Regions from separate parts of the Streptomyces sp. 8N616 genome, predicted to be linked through region 1. Evidence: riboswitches for the same ligand, from Rfam matches in the RefSeq annotation. Region 1 holds a riboswitch; the other holds the start of a gene.

Region 1 (7,212 bases):
AGCAGTGCTGCGGCTTCGGCGGCACCTTCGCTCTGAAGAACGCCGACACGTCGGTGGCGATGTGCGCGGACAAGGTGCGGCACGCGCTGGACAGCGGAGCCGAGGTGCTGTGCGCGGGCGACAACTCCTGCCTGGTGCACATCGGCGGGATGCTCTCCCGGCTGCGCACGGGCGTCCGCACGGTGCACCTGGCCGAGATCCTCGCCTCCACCGAGTCCACGGCGTCCATCTCGTCCGCCGCTTCCAGCGAGTCGGTCCAGGTGGTGGGCAGGACGGGGCCGCCCCGTCCTTCCCAGTGCGGCGCGGAAGGGGTGAAGTCCGCATGAGCGGCCGGACGTTCCTCGGTATGCCGGCGTTCCCCGACGCGGCACGATCCGCTCTCGCCGACACGCAGCTGCGCAGCAATCTCGCCCACGCCACCGCCACCATCCGGGACAAGCGGGCGGAGGCCGTCGGCGAGCTGGACGACTGGCAGGAGCTGCGCGAGGCCGGGCGTGCCGTCAAGGAGCGCACGCTGCGCCACCTGGACCGGTATCTGCTCCAGCTCGAGGAGCGGGTGACGGCCGCAGGCGGCCGGGTGCACTGGGCGCGCGACGGCGAGGAGGCGAGCCGGATCGTCGCCGACCTCGTCCGCGGCACGGGCGAGCGGGAGGTGGTCAAGGTCAAGTCGATGGCCACCCAGGAGATAGGCCTGAACGAGGCGCTGGCCGAGGCCGGCATCGCCGCGTACGAGACCGACCTGGCCGAGCTGATCGTCCAGCTCGGGCAGGACCTGCCCTCGCACATCCTGGTGCCGGCCATCCACCGCAACCGGGCGGAGATCAGGGAGATCTTCCTGCGCGCGATGGGGGAGTACGGCGCCGCCGCACCCGCCGGACTCAGTGACGATCCACGGGAGTTGGCCGAGGCGGCGCGGCGGCATCTGCGGGAGAAGTTCCTGCGGGCGAAGGTCGCCGTCTGCGGGGCCAACTTCCTGGTGGCCGAGACCGGCACCGCGGTGGTGGTGGAGTCGGAGGGCAACGGGCGGATGTGCCTCACGCTCCCCGAGACCCTCATCTCCGTCGTCGGCATCGAGAAGGTCGTGCCGACGTGGCAGGACCTGGAGGTCTTTCTGCAGCTCCTGCCCCGCTCCTCCACGGGCGAGCGGATGAACCCGTACACCTCCACCTGGACCGGGACCGCGGGCGGCGACGGGCCCCGCACCTTCCATCTGGTGCTGCTGGACGGCGGCCGGACGGACACCCTCGCCGACCCGGTCGGCCGCCAGGCGCTGAACTGCATCCGCTGCTCGGCCTGCCTGAATGTGTGCCCGGTGTACGAGCGGGTCGGCGGACACGCTTACGGGTCCGTCTATCCCGGCCCGATCGGCGCCATCCTCAGCCCGCAACTGCGGGGCGCGACGTCGCCGGTGGACCGCTCCCTGCCGTATGCGTCGAGCTTGTGCGGGGCCTGTTACGAGGTCTGCCCGGTCAAGATCAATATCCCGGAGGTGCTCGTCCATCTGCGGGCCCGGGTGGTGGACGGTGCCAGGCGGCGCCGGGTGCCGGGGCTCGAGCGGGCGGCGATGGCGGTGGCGGGCTGGGTGCTCTCCCGTCCGTCCCGTCTGGCGGCGGTACAGCGGGTGGGGGCCGTGGCCGGGCGGCTGCTGGGCGGGCGCCGGGGCGTACGCCGGTTGCCGGGGCCGCTGTCCGCCTGGACCGACGCCCGCGACGCACCGCTCCCGGCCGAGGAGAGCTTCCGGGCCTGGTGGAGGAGGACACACTCGTGAACGCACGCACTGAAGTGCTGGACCGCATTCGCCGCGCGCTGGCGGACGTACCGGAGGGCGAGCGTCCGGAGGACGTGCCGGTGGCCCGGCACTACTCCCGGGGCGGATCCCCGCCCACCGGGTCGCCGGCGGCGGTGAAGCTGCTGGCGGAACGGATGGCGGACTACGGGGCTGTGGTGCGGCTGGTGACCGCCGACGACGTGGCTGGGGGCGCCGAAGCGGTGGGGGCGGGCGTCGACAGCGCGGCCTCCGGCGGCGCGGCCTACGGCGCCGTGGCCACGGCCGTCGCGGAGGCTCTCGCCGCTCGCCGCGCGGGCTGCGTCGTCGTGCCCCACGGATTTCCGCCCGCGTGGCGGGCCGGGCTGCCCCCGGAGCGGGTGCTCAGCGACGATCCGCGGCTGCCCGTACGTGAACTCGACCGCGTCGACGGCACGGTGACGACGGTGGCCGCGGCCATTGCGGACACCGGAACGCTGGTCCTCGACGGCGGCCCCGGCCAGGGCCGGCGAGCCCTGACCCTGGTGCCCGACTACCACCTGTGCCTGATCCGGGCCGACCAGATCGTGGCCTCCGTGCCGGAGGCTCTGGCCCGGCTGGATCCCGCCCGGCCGCTGACTTTCATCTCCGGCCCTTCGGCCACCAGCGACATCGAACTCGACCGGGTCGAAGGCGTGCACGGACCGCGCACGCTCGAGGCCCTGATCGTCGTCTGATGTCCGCGAGTGCCCTTATTTTTGCAGGGAGTTGCCATGACCGTCCTCGACCGATACCCGAGCCTCACGCGGGCTGCGGTGCCTGAGCGCACCGTCCCGCGTCCGGAGCACCCCAGAGCCATGGCGTTCTGCGCGCTGCCCGCCGAGGACTGGGCGGTGCACCGGGCCAGGTCCTTCGCCCGCGCACAGCTCATGGCGTGGCGGACGGGCGACGACCTGGCCGAGTCGGCGCGCATCATCGTCACGGAGTTCGTCACCAACGCCGTGCGGCACAGCGGCGCCGCCGACGTCAGCGTACGGCTGGCCCACGCCCCTCCGGAGGTGTGGATCGAGGTCTTCGACGGCGGCCGGTGGCGGCCCGCTCCCGGCCCTTCCGTTCCGGGCCCTTCAGTTCCCGGCATGGACCTGGACGCGGACCTCGCCGAGTGCGGCCGGGGCTTCCCCCTGGTGGACGCCCTGGCACGGCGGTACGGCGTCCACGTCACGCCCCACGGCACGTGCGCCTGGGCGCTGCTGGTGACACCCCCGGCAGCGCACGCCTAGCGCGCGTTTCCGGCCAGCTCCCTGAGGACGCGCTCGGTGAATGCGTCGAACGGAACGTCCCCCAGCACCTAACCCGCATCCGTCCACGCCGGGGCCCAGGGGCGGCGGGCCGACCTGGTGCATGTGGGCTCCGTGGACGGCCACGTGCGACGGTACGCCGTCCAACCATGAGGCCGAGCCTGCGCCGCTTTGCCGGAGATATCGTGCTTACCCATCCCGAACTGCCCTGTGATGAAAGTGAGTTGACTCCGTATCCGTTTGTGAAGACCTTGTGTTCAATCGCAAGGTACCTCTAACGTGCTCGGCGTTCGAGAGACGAACACCGCGTGGCCGGACCGCCGAATCCTGCCCCCGGCGCGCGGCAGCACGTCATCGCCGCCGGGCAGGAGCGGGGGACCCACTTTGTGCCGTACGGACCGTATGTTCCGGACGGCTTGGGGTGAAGCCGTGGCAGCCGCACGGCCGGGCGAGTCTCCAGCCCGAACCCGACAGCTCACCTCGCAGGCGTTCGGAGTACGGAGCCTCCATGACGTCTGCAGTCGGACGACACCGCGTCCCACGTCCCCGGAACGCCACCCGCCGCCCCGCCGGCCGCGGCTCCGCCGCCGGCGCGCCCCCGGCGCCACGGTAAGCAGGGGCGACCGCATCGCACTCTCCGCCGCCACCGGCGACATCACCGGGCCTCACCTGCACTTCGAGGTGCACACCACCCCGGAGTACGGGTCCGCCGTCGACTCGCTGGACCGGCTGCCGGCCCACGGCCCGCAGAGCTGACGCCTCACCCCGGACCGAAGATTCCGTCACAGGCCCGGTGCGGTGATCGGCCACGCGTTCCCCTGCGTTCCCACCTACCCCCACCTGCTGAATTCCCCTGCCCGATGGGCAAACCCAGGACCTGCCACCCCTCCCGGCAGGCAGGAGGAGACACGATGAGACCTTTCGCGCTGAACTACGCCCGCCCGGCCGTACACCCACCCCTCGCGATTCCTTACGTCTATGAATCCACACGGCAGTTGAACGTCCTGCCCGACGGACGCCCGGCCATCAGCGACCAGGCTCTGCTGCTGGCGACCGGCACCACTACGTCCACCGCCGGTTCCAAAACGCACTTCGACGACTGAGCGTGACCTCGGACAGGTGCTGGGCGGGTCAGTCTCCGCCTGTCGGCTGATACCGGCCTGCTGACCACGTCCTGGAGGCGGCAACGCTCACGTTGGTCCAGACCTATTGACGATAGGTCTCGACCAACTTACGTTCAACGCGTGTTACGCAGAATGCGGTCACCGGCATGCGAGGGAGCGCAGCATGATGGGTCGGACGGCACGTCTGCTGGTGGTCGGCCTGGCGATGGCTTTCGCCGTGCAGATGCCGGTCGCCGCGGCACCGAGTGCGCCGAGCGCACCGCGGGACGAAACCTGCGCGGTCAAGCCGAAGCCCTCGGGCAAGGTGCTCCAGGGGTACTGGGAGAACTGGGACGGCGCGGCGAACGGCGTTCACCCGCCGTTCGGATGGACTCCGATCACTGACACCCGTATCCGCGATCACGGTTACAACGTGATCAATGCGGCATTCCCGGTCATCCGCTCGGACGGCACCGTCCTGTGGGAGGACGGGATGGACGCGACGGTGAAGGTGGCGACCCCGGCCGAGATGTGCCAGGCCAAGGGGGCCGGTGCCACAATCCTGATGTCCATCGGCGGTGCGGCGGCCGGTATCGACCTCAGCTCCCGTACGGTCGCCGACCGCTTCATCGAGACCGTGGTGCCGATCCTCAAGGAGTACAACTTCGACGGCATCGACATCGACATCGAGACCGGCCTCGTCGGCAGCGGCAACATCAACGAGCTGTCGACCTCGCAGGCCAACCTCGTGCACATCATCGACGGCGTGCTCGCCCGGATGCCCCCGGACTTCGGCCTGACGATGGCGCCCGAGACGGCCTACGTCACCGGGGGCAGCGTGACATACGGCTCGATCTGGGGCGCCTACCTGCCGATCGTGAAGAAGTACGCCGACAACGGCCGGCTCTGGTGGCTGAACATGCAGTACTACAACGGCAGCATGTACGGGTGCTCCGGCGACTCGTACTCCGCCGGCACGGTCGAAGGGTTCACCGCGCAGACGGACTGCCTGAACAGGGGCCTGGTCGTCCAGGGCACCACGATCCGGGTTCCCTACGACAAGCAGGTACCGGGATTGCCGGCGCAACCGGGCGCCGGGGGCGGCCACATGTCGCCCGACCTGGTGTCGCAGGCCTGGAACACCTACAACAACGGATTGAAGGGCCTGATGACCTGGTCGATCAACTGGGACGGGTCGAAGGGATGGACGTTCGGGGACAACGTCAAGGCTCTGCAGGGCCGCTGAAGCCGGAACTTCCGGAGTCAAGTAGGTCGATCGCACCCCCCATGGGCGACGAGCGGGTCCGCGACCGACCGGTAGTGCTCGGGCCAGCGGTGTCCGGGGATTCCGCCGAGACCCTGGGCTCAGGTGTCGGTGCGAGCCAGGATGCCTTCGAGCAGCCCCGTCGCCTGGCCGACCTCGATGAGGTACCCGTCCGGATCACGCATGTAGCAGCGCAGTTCGGCACGACGGTCGATGGGTGGGGTGAGGAATCGAGCGCCCTTGGCGCTCGCCGCGGCATAGAAGCCGTGAATGTCTGCCACCCGTACATTCAGAAAGCTGGACACGGTGTTGGGGTCATCGGGTGTCCGCAGGACGACATCGGGTTTGTCCTCGGTGGGGCCGCCGCCCGGGTTCATGATGATCCAGCTGTTGGCGATCTTGATGATGCACGGGTTCTCCTCCAGCACCACCTCTCCGCCCAGCACGTCGGCGTAGAACGCCCGCGAGCGAGGGACGTCGCTGACCGTGAGAAAGTGCGTGAGCACGAGGCCTTCGGTCGGTGCAGGAAGATCATTGGGCTTCATGTGCTGCTCCAGATCGGGTCACCGCCGCCACCGTCGGCGGCTGGCGCGATGGGTCGGCCGTTGACGAGTCTGCGTGAGCGGCGGTCACGGGGCGCGATCGAGAGGGCTGGTTGAGTGAGAGACAGACCGCCGCTGCGGTCAGGTGGTGGACTGGGAGGCCTGCCGGGCGACACCGTCGACCGCCGCCGGATCGTCCAGGATCTTCACGTAGGCCTGGGCCAGGTCCTCGACGTGCCCCCAGCTCCAGCGCTTGGAGGTGTCGCCGTAGAAGGCGGCCTGCCCGGGGCAGGGGGCTGTCGGGGGCGCCGGGCCGGTGGCCCAGTGGCCGGGCCGTGCCCGGCTTCCTCCCATCGCCCCGAAGCCGTAGACAGCACCGAAGTTGAACCAGTCGGCCTGTCGGGGGCGTCTTGAGCAACGTCATGACCCGCAGGAGAAAGAAGAGAGTCTTGGAGACCACAGGACCACGCCCGTCCCGCCGCGCGGTACTGGCCCTCGGCGCTGGGACAGCACTGACCGCCGCCTTGTCCACGGGAGGGAGGGCGTACGCTTCAGCGCCCTGCGGAGACGGGATATCCAGGCAATTGAGAGAGCTTGAGCAGGAGCACTCCGCCCGTCTGGGTGTGTTCGCCCGCAATACTGCCACGGGCAGAACGGTGCTGTACCGCGCGGACGAGCGGTTCCCGATGTGCTCGCTGTTCAAGACGCTCGCCGTCGCGGCCGTCCTGCGGGACCTCGACCGGGACGGCACGTTCCTGGCCAAGCGCATCCGGTACAGCGAGAAGGACGTCACGGATTCCGGCCACGCCCCGATCACCGGCAAGCCCGAGAACCTCGCCAACGGCATGACCGTCGGCGAACTGTGCGCCGCCACCATCTGCTACAGCGACAATGCCGCGGCAAACCTCCTCCTCCGCGAGCTGGGAGGACCGACCGCCGTCACGCGCTTCTGCCGATCGATCGGGGACGGGACGACCCGGCTCGACCGGTGGGAGCCCGAACTGAACTCCGCGGAACCGTGGCGGATGACCGACACCACCAGCCCCCGAGCCATCGGACAGACCTACGCGCGCCTCACTCTCCGCGACGCGCTCACACCCCAGGACCGGGGGCAGCTGACCGAGTGGCTGCTGGCCAACACAACCAGCGGCGAGCGCTTTCGTGCGGGCCTTCCCGCCGACTGGACCCTCGCCGACAAGACCGGCGGCGGGGAGTACGGGACCAACAACGACGTGGGCATCACGTGGCCTCCGGACCGGTC
Region 2 (7,212 bases), on a different contig from region 1:
CACAGCAAGGCACTGCGCTTCGGCACGCTGATCACCCTGCTCGCGCTCTGCGGCCTGGTCATCCTCGCCCTCGTGCGCGAACAGACCGGCACCGAGGGCTTCCTGGTCGGCCTCGGGCTCGCCGTGCTGCCCGTCCCCCTGATGATCGCCGCGTTCCGCTGGCTCGGCCGCGTCGAGCCGGAGCCCTGGCGGAACCTGGCCTTCGCCTTCGCCTGGGGCGCGTGCGCCGCGACGCTCGTGGCGATCATCGCCAACGGCTTCGCCACGGAGTGGATAGCCACCCGCGTCGAGACCGACTCCGCGACGGAGGCCGAGACCTGGGGGGCCACGGTCATCGCCCCGGTCGTCGAGGAGAGCGCCAAGGGCGCGGCGCTGCTCCTGCTCTTCGTCTTCCGCCGCCGCGACTTCGACGGCATCGTCGACGGCGTCGTCATAGCCGGGATCACGGCGACCGGCTTCGCCTTCACCGAGAACATCCTCTACCTCGGCAACGCCTTCGGCGAGGACCAGGCCCTCGGCTCGTCCGGCATTCAGTCCGTCACGGCGGCGACGTTCTTCATCCGCATCGTGATGTCGCCGTTCGCGCACCCGCTCTTCACCGCGCTGACGGGCATCGGCTTCGGTGTCGCCGCGCTCGCCGCGCCGCGCCAGCGCGCCCGCCGGGTCCTGGTGCCGCTCGCCGGCCTGCTCACGGCGATCGTGCTGCACGCCGTCTGGAACGGCTCGACCAGCCTCGGCGGGTACGGCTTCATCGCCGTCTACGGCATGTTCATGGTCCCGGTCTTCGGGCTGCTGACGTGGCTGGTGATCTGGTCCCGCGGCAGCGAGCTGAGGACCGTACGGAGCCACCTGCCCGCATACGTGGCGGCCGGCTGGCTGGTGCCGCAGGAGCCGCAGGCGCTGTCGTCCATGCGGGCGCGGGCGATCGCGCGGGACGTGGCGCGGCGCCACCACGGGAAGGCGGCGGCGCGGGCGGTCGCGGAGTACCAGGCGTTCGCCACGGCGCTGGCGTTCCTGCGGCAGCGGGCGCACCGGGGTGCGGCGGGGGCGGACTTCGTGGCGCGTGAGCAGGAGTTGCTGCACCACCTGTGGCAGCGCAAGGACCTGGCGCAGCCTGCGCTTGCGCATGCGGCGCTGCTGACGGCCCGCCCGTGGGTCCCGCCCCAGTGGGCGCCGCCCCACGGCTACGGTGGCCCGCCGCCGTACGGCTACGCGCCGCCGCCGTACTACGGCCCCGGCCCGGGCCCGCACCACCACCCACCCGCACCCACGGCCCGCCCATACCCACCCACCCGCCCTTAGGGCAGTTCCGGCGCATCACTGCGCCCTGGGGAAGGGCGGGGTGGGGAACGGTCAGGCCGATGCCGCCGTCAGCACGGCCACCTCCGCGTCCGTCAGCTCGAGGTCGGCGAGCGCCAGGAGGGCGGGGAGTTGGGCAGGGGTGCGGGCGCTGGCGATAGGGGTAGCCACCGTTCGCTGGGCGGCCAGCCACGCCAGGGCGACCGTGGCGATCTCCGCGCCCCGCGCCGAGGCGACCTCGTCGAGCGCGGCCAGCACGCGCCGCCCGCGCTCCGTCTCCAAGTGCTGGGCCGCCCGCCCGGCCCGCGCGCTGTCCACCGCCGCGCCCGCCCGGTACTTGCCGGTGAGGAAGCCGGAGGCGAGCGCGGAGTACGGGACGGCCGCCAGTCCGTGGCGGGCCGCGACGTCCGCGAGCGGCCCCTCGTACGTATCGCGCGAGACGAGGTTGTAGTGCGGCTGGAGGGCAGCGTACTTCGCCAGGCCCTCGCGGTCGGAGAAGGCGAGCGACGCCTCGAGCCGCTCGGGCGAGATGTTGGAGGCGCCGATCTGCCGGACCTTGCCCTCCCGCACCAGCTGGTCGAGGGCGGTGATGATCTCCTCGACCGGGACGCCGGGGTCGTCGAAGTGGGTGTAGTAGAGGTCGATGGAGTCGGTCCGCAGGCGGCGGAGGGATTCCTCCGCGGCCGCCTTGATGGTGCCGGCGGCCAGGCCCTTGAAGTCCGGGTGTCCGCCGGCCTTGGTGGCGACGACGATCTCGGAGCGGTTGCCGCGCGCCGCCAGCCAGTTGCCGATGACGGTCTCGGACTCGCCGCCGGAATTGCCCTGGATCCAGGCCGAGTAGACGTCGGCGGTGTCGAGGAAGTTGCCGCCCGCCTCCGCATACGCGTCGAGTACGGCGAAGGACTGCGCCTCGTCCGCGGTCCAGCCGAAGACGTTGCCGCCGAGGGAGAGGGGGTGGACGGTCAGATCACCGATGATCTTGTTCCTGTCAGCCATACGGCTGATCAACGCCGCCCGGCGCCGGGCTATTCCGGGCCGTGCCCGCACAGCGACGCGGACTGAGAAGCGGGGACGCGGACACGCAGGCAAGCCGACAGCCCTGGTGTCGGGGGGTTTGCACCAGGGCTGCCGACGAACAGGGTGCGATAAGTCAGAGCAACCGTACGGACGTCAGAGCGAGAGGCCCTTGCCGCGCAGCCAGGCCGCCGGGTCGATCGGGTCGCCGCCGCCCGGCCGTACCTCCAGGTGGAGGTGGGGGCCGGTGACATTGCCCGTGGCGCCGACGCGGCCGATCGTCTCGCCCGTCGTCACCTCGCCCGACGTCTGGGTCATCGAGGAGAGGTGGCAGTACCAGATCTCGGTGCCGTCCTCGAGGGTGAGGACGATCCGGTAGCCGTAGGAGCCCGCCCAGCCGGCCTCCGTGATCGTGCCGCCGTGCACCGCCTTGACGGGGGTCCCGGTCGGGGCGGCGAAGTCCTGGCCCGTGTGCGTGCTGGACCACATGGAGCCGGACTCGCCGAAGCTCGAAGTCAGCGTGTACGAGGAGGTGGGGAGGCTGTAGCTGCGGGCCAGCTTGGCGAGCCGCTCGGCCTCGGCCTTGCGCGCCGCCTCCTCGGCAGCCTTCCGCTCGGCCTCCTTCTTCGCGGCGGCGGCCTCCGCCTTCGCCTCGGCGGCCTCCTGGGCCGCCTTCTCCGCCGCGGCCTTCTGCGCGGCCTCGCGCTCCGCCGTCTCCGCCGCCGTCTGCTGCTGCTCGGCCTGGCGCATGATGCGGGCGCGCAGCGCCTCGCCCGCGTCGGCGCCCTCGGCCGCCTCCTCGTCGGTGAGACCGGCCTGGGAGAGCGGGGCCGCGGCGGTCACGGTGCCGTCGCCGACGCTGTCCGCGTCGTCGGATATCAGCGAGCCGATGCCGGGGAGCGCCTTGGCGTCGGGGAGCTTGTCCGAGACATACGAGAGGTCCGGCATGGAGATGGAGACCGGCGGCTTGTCCTGCGCACTCGCCATGCCGCCCGCACCGACGGCGGCGAACACGCCGACCCCGAGGACCGCGCCGCTGCGGGCCATGCCACCACCGCGCTGCTTGACGACGCGGTGCCTGCCGCGCACCGGGGCCAGGGAATCCGTGGTCGGGTTCCAGTCGCCGGAACCGGCGGCCGGGTAGTCCTCACCGAACTCACCGAATCCGCCCGGCCCGAAGTCGAAGCTCTGGGTGCCGGAGGGTTCGGGCGAGATCTCGGGGACAGGCCTGTTGGACGCCACTCGGGCGCACTCCTTTCCTTCCTTCTCGCCTACCGGGTTAGCTGACGGGTTCGGAGCAGGAAGGTCTCCTACGGGCCCCTCCGGAGAGGCGCCCGATTCACCCCAAGGTGGTGGTTCCCCGGTTCCCTTGGTGCAGGTCGTGCAGGTGGTGCTGGTGGTGCGGGATTCGGCGTAGGCGCACGGTGCCACCTCTTGTGGCGGCTGGGACGACCGCGCTGCGTTATCGAACGTTAATAGACGGCGGGACGTGATTCCAAGCCGTTCGGTGTGATCGTTAACGAAATCCCGAGGGACCAATCAGGACAGGAAGCCGCCAATTCGGGCGAGTTGCCCCCACGCCTGAAAACACCGCTCCCCTGATCGTGCGTCAGTTGTTATACGCAGGGATGCGCGCGGTTACGGAACGTAGGAGGCGGGGCGGGTGACCGCCGGCATCGCCATGCCGTCCGGCACTCCGCCCGCCGCATGCCGCCGTACGTCCGCCACGAGCGCGTCCGGCAGCGCGTCTGGCCCGGGTAACCGCCGGCCGCGCAGCCGCTCCCCCGGGTCGCAGAAGGCGCCCTCCGCATTCCGCGCCTCGGTCACTCCGTCCGTGAACAGCAGCAGCGCGGCGCCCCCGGGGAAGGCGAACTCGTCCACCCGGTCTCGTACGGGTGCAGGCCCTCGCGCCGCCTGCCCTGGCCCCGGGATGGTTTCCCTGCACACCGAGGAGCCCGAAATTGCGCCTTTGGAGTAGTTTCGTAGATATGAACACCGCAGCGAGGTCCTGGGCGGGCCGCACCCTGCTTCTGCCGGTGCTGGCGGTGCTCGCCGCCGCCCTCGTACTGGTGGCCGTCATGGCTCCCGGGGCGCGGGCCGCGGACGGGCTCGACAGCGCCGCGAACGCCCTGAAGAAGGGCCCTGTCTACGTCGATCCGCGCGCTTCGGGGCAGCTGCCCGCCGCCGATGCGGACGCGCTGGCGGACAAGATCGAGAAGGCGGACAAGCCGGTGTTCGTCGCCGTGCTGCCCAGCGCCTCCGAGTTCCAGCCGTCGACGCTGCTCCAGGACCTGCGGACCAAGGTCGGGATTACCGGCGTGTACGCGGTCGCGCTGGGTGACCGGTTCGACGCGGGCGCCGACTCCTCGGTGATGTCCCGCAACGCGGTCTCCAACCTCTCCGGCGCCGTGGAGCGCTCCGACCCCGGCGACGTGAGCGCCATGGTCAACGGCTTCGTCGATCAGGCCCTGCAGCAGGCCAACGGCCACGCCCCGGCCACCTGGAGCGGCGGCTCGGGCACCAGCACCGGCACCGGGGACGGCACCGGCGTCAGCGCGGCCGGCCTGCTCGTGACGCTCGGCGTGCTGATCACGGCCGTCGGCGGCGGAGCCCTGCTGGTCAGCCGCCGGGGCAAGCAGCGCAGGGCCGAGCGGGACCGTGCGCAGCTGGAGACGCTCCGCCCGGTCGTGGACGAGGACATCACCGCCTTCGGCGAGGAACTGGAGCGGATCGACTTCGACCCCTCGGCACCGAAGACGGACGACGCGATGCGCGAGGACTACGCCCGCGCCCTGGACTCGTACGACAAGGCGAAGGCATCGATGGACCGCGCGCGGCGGCCCAGTGACGTACGGGATGTGACCGAGTCGCTGGAGGACGGCCGGTTCTCGCTGGCCACGCTGGAGGCGCGGCGGGACGGCGAGCCGCTGCCCGAGCGCCGGGTGCCGTGCTTCTTCGACCCGCGGCACGGCCCGTCGGTCCAGGACGTGCAGTGGGCGCCGTCGGGCGGCGAGGAGCGCACCGTGCCGGTGTGCGCGGCGGACGCGGCGCGCCTCGAGGACGGCGAGGAGCCGATGGGGCGCGAGGTGGAGACGGCGTCCGGGCGCAGGCCGTACTGGGAGGCCGGACCGGCGTACGGGCCGTGGGCCTACGGCTATTTCGGCGGCGGCATCCTGCCGGGGCTGCTGGCGGGCACGCTGCTGGGCAGCATGCTGACCGGGCCGTACGCGTACGGGTACGACGGGTACGGCGGGGACTATAGCGGCGGCGACAGTTCCGGTTCCGACTTCAACTCGGGCGACTTCGGGGGCGGCGGCGACTTCGGCGGAGGGTTCGGCGGCGGCGACTTCGGCGGAGGGTTCTGACCCGAGCCGCCCTCGCCCGCCGGTCCCGCCTATCCACTCCCGCCCGTGCCGCCTGTCCCGCCTACAGCGCGTCGACCGCGCTCACCTTCCAGCCGTCGGACGTCCGCTGCAGGGTCATCCGCACCCGGTTGAGGTCGAGGCGCGGGCCTGAGACCTGGGTGCTGTTGGTGACCTGGTTCATGAACAGCAGGACGACGACCTTGTCCGGCGAAGCGGACACCACCGAAGCCGCCTCGTCGCCGGACGCGGGCTTCGCCACCGTGGCCTTGACGACCCCGTGGTAACGCTTCGCGGTGGGCGCGACGACGGTCGAGGTGGTCTTCCGGTACTTGTCCTGGAAGGCGCCCGTGATGTGGCTGCGCGCCGCAGCGAAGTCGCGGTCGAGGTGCCGGTAGTCGTACGACAGGATCGCCGGAGCCGCCTTGCGCGCGGCCGCGAGCGCCTCCGTACGGGCCTCGTTCGCGCGCTCGGCGTCCCGGTAGTCCCACCCGAGCACGGCGGTCGCAGCGAGACCCGCCACGACGAGGACCGCGAGTACGGCGCTGATCAGGCCGGAGCGAAGCCACGTCGGCCTCGGCTTCGCCTTCTGATCCGACTCGGGCTTCAGCTTCGGCTTCGGCTTCGGCTCAGCGGCCGCCTTCGCGGGCGTCTCCGCCTCCGCCTCCGGCGCGTCGATCAGCCCCGTACGTCCCGACGACGGCACGGCCTCCTCCTCCGCGGCCGGACCGTGCGCCTTCTCGGCTCGCTTGGCCGCGGCACGGGCAGCCGCGGCGAAGGAGGAACGGGACCGGGTCGTGCCGCTCCCGGCACTCCCTCGAACGGACAGCTTCGCCACGGTCTTTCTCCTTACTGGCTTTACTGGCTGTCAGCCGACGAATTCGACATTGGACGTCAGCCATCGCCCGCCCTCGCGCACGAGGTCGAGCTGCAGCCTGTAGTTGCGGGCCTGCCCCTTCGGAGCGGCGACGTTGGTGACCTTGCTGTCGCCCACGACCAGGACCCGGGCGGTCTTGTCGCCGGCCCGGATGATCCCCGCCTCGAGCACCTGCCCCTGCGAGACCGACTTGTTGGCGGCCACCAGCTTGGTCAGTTGCTTGTTCTGCTCGGCGAACTGCTGCTTGAAGTCACCGGTGGCGCCGTCCAGGACGTTCTTGCTGTCCCGGTCGTAGTGCCGGTAGTCGAGCGAGGTGAAGTTGAGCACCGACTGGCGGGCGGCGGCCAGGACCTGCTGGTCGCGCCGGTCCGCCTGGTGGTGCTCGTACTTCTGCACGCCGAGGTAGCCGGAGAGGGCCAGCAGCAGGACGGCGGCGACGGCAAGCCCCACCGGGAACGCCCTGCTGCGGCGCGCAGAGCGCACCCCCCTGGCCAGCAGGCGGAGCGGCGGCCCGCCGGCGCGGGCGGCCAGGTTCCGGACATTCATGACATTCATGCCATCGGTCCAACGAGCAGCCATTGCCATGAGTCCTTTCCGAACACGTTCTGTTCTCCCCCGGTCGAGCCGATCTGGACGGCCCCTCCGCCCGGTCCCGTGACG

The links. Region 1 has a riboswitch for cyclic di-AMP ahead of tgmA (putative ATP-grasp-modified RiPP). Riboswitches for the same ligand answer to the same signal wherever they lie in the genome.
Region 2: another riboswitch for cyclic di-AMP. It lies ahead of ACTWQC_RS23730 (M23 family metallopeptidase); the one in region 1 lies ahead of tgmA (putative ATP-grasp-modified RiPP).

What each region holds. Positions count from the first base shown of each region.
Region 1 covers NZ_JBQQBY010000006.1:64,369-71,580, forward strand. Annotated here, with positions in the region: gene ACTWQC_RS07245 ((Fe-S)-binding protein) at 1-326, shown strand, start outside; gene ACTWQC_RS07250 (lactate utilization protein B) at 323-1,768, shown strand; gene ACTWQC_RS07255 (LutC/YkgG family protein) at 1,765-2,481, shown strand; gene ACTWQC_RS07260 (ATP-binding protein) at 2,518-3,024, shown strand; cyclic di-AMP (ydaO/yuaA leader) riboswitch at 3,388-3,547, shown strand; gene tgmA (putative ATP-grasp-modified RiPP) at 3,954-4,145, shown strand; gene ACTWQC_RS07270 (chitinase) at 4,333-5,391, shown strand; gene ACTWQC_RS07275 (VOC family protein) at 5,511-5,954, opposite strand; gene ACTWQC_RS07280 (hypothetical protein) at 6,093-6,305, opposite strand; gene bla (class A beta-lactamase) at 6,374-7,212, shown strand, end outside.
Region 2 covers NZ_JBQQBY010000027.1:17,628-24,839, forward strand. Annotated here, with positions in the region: gene ACTWQC_RS23720 (PrsW family intramembrane metalloprotease) at 1-1,302, shown strand, start outside; gene ACTWQC_RS23725 (aldo/keto reductase) at 1,354-2,295, opposite strand; gene ACTWQC_RS23730 (M23 family metallopeptidase) at 2,470-3,555, opposite strand; cyclic di-AMP (ydaO/yuaA leader) riboswitch at 3,568-3,737, opposite strand; gene ACTWQC_RS23735 (SpoIIE family protein phosphatase) at 3,952-4,194, opposite strand; gene ACTWQC_RS23740 (hypothetical protein) at 4,302-5,678, shown strand; gene ACTWQC_RS23745 (hypothetical protein) at 5,740-6,513, opposite strand; gene ACTWQC_RS23750 (hypothetical protein) at 6,544-7,098, opposite strand; gene ACTWQC_RS23755 (MCE family protein) at 7,104-7,212, opposite strand, start outside.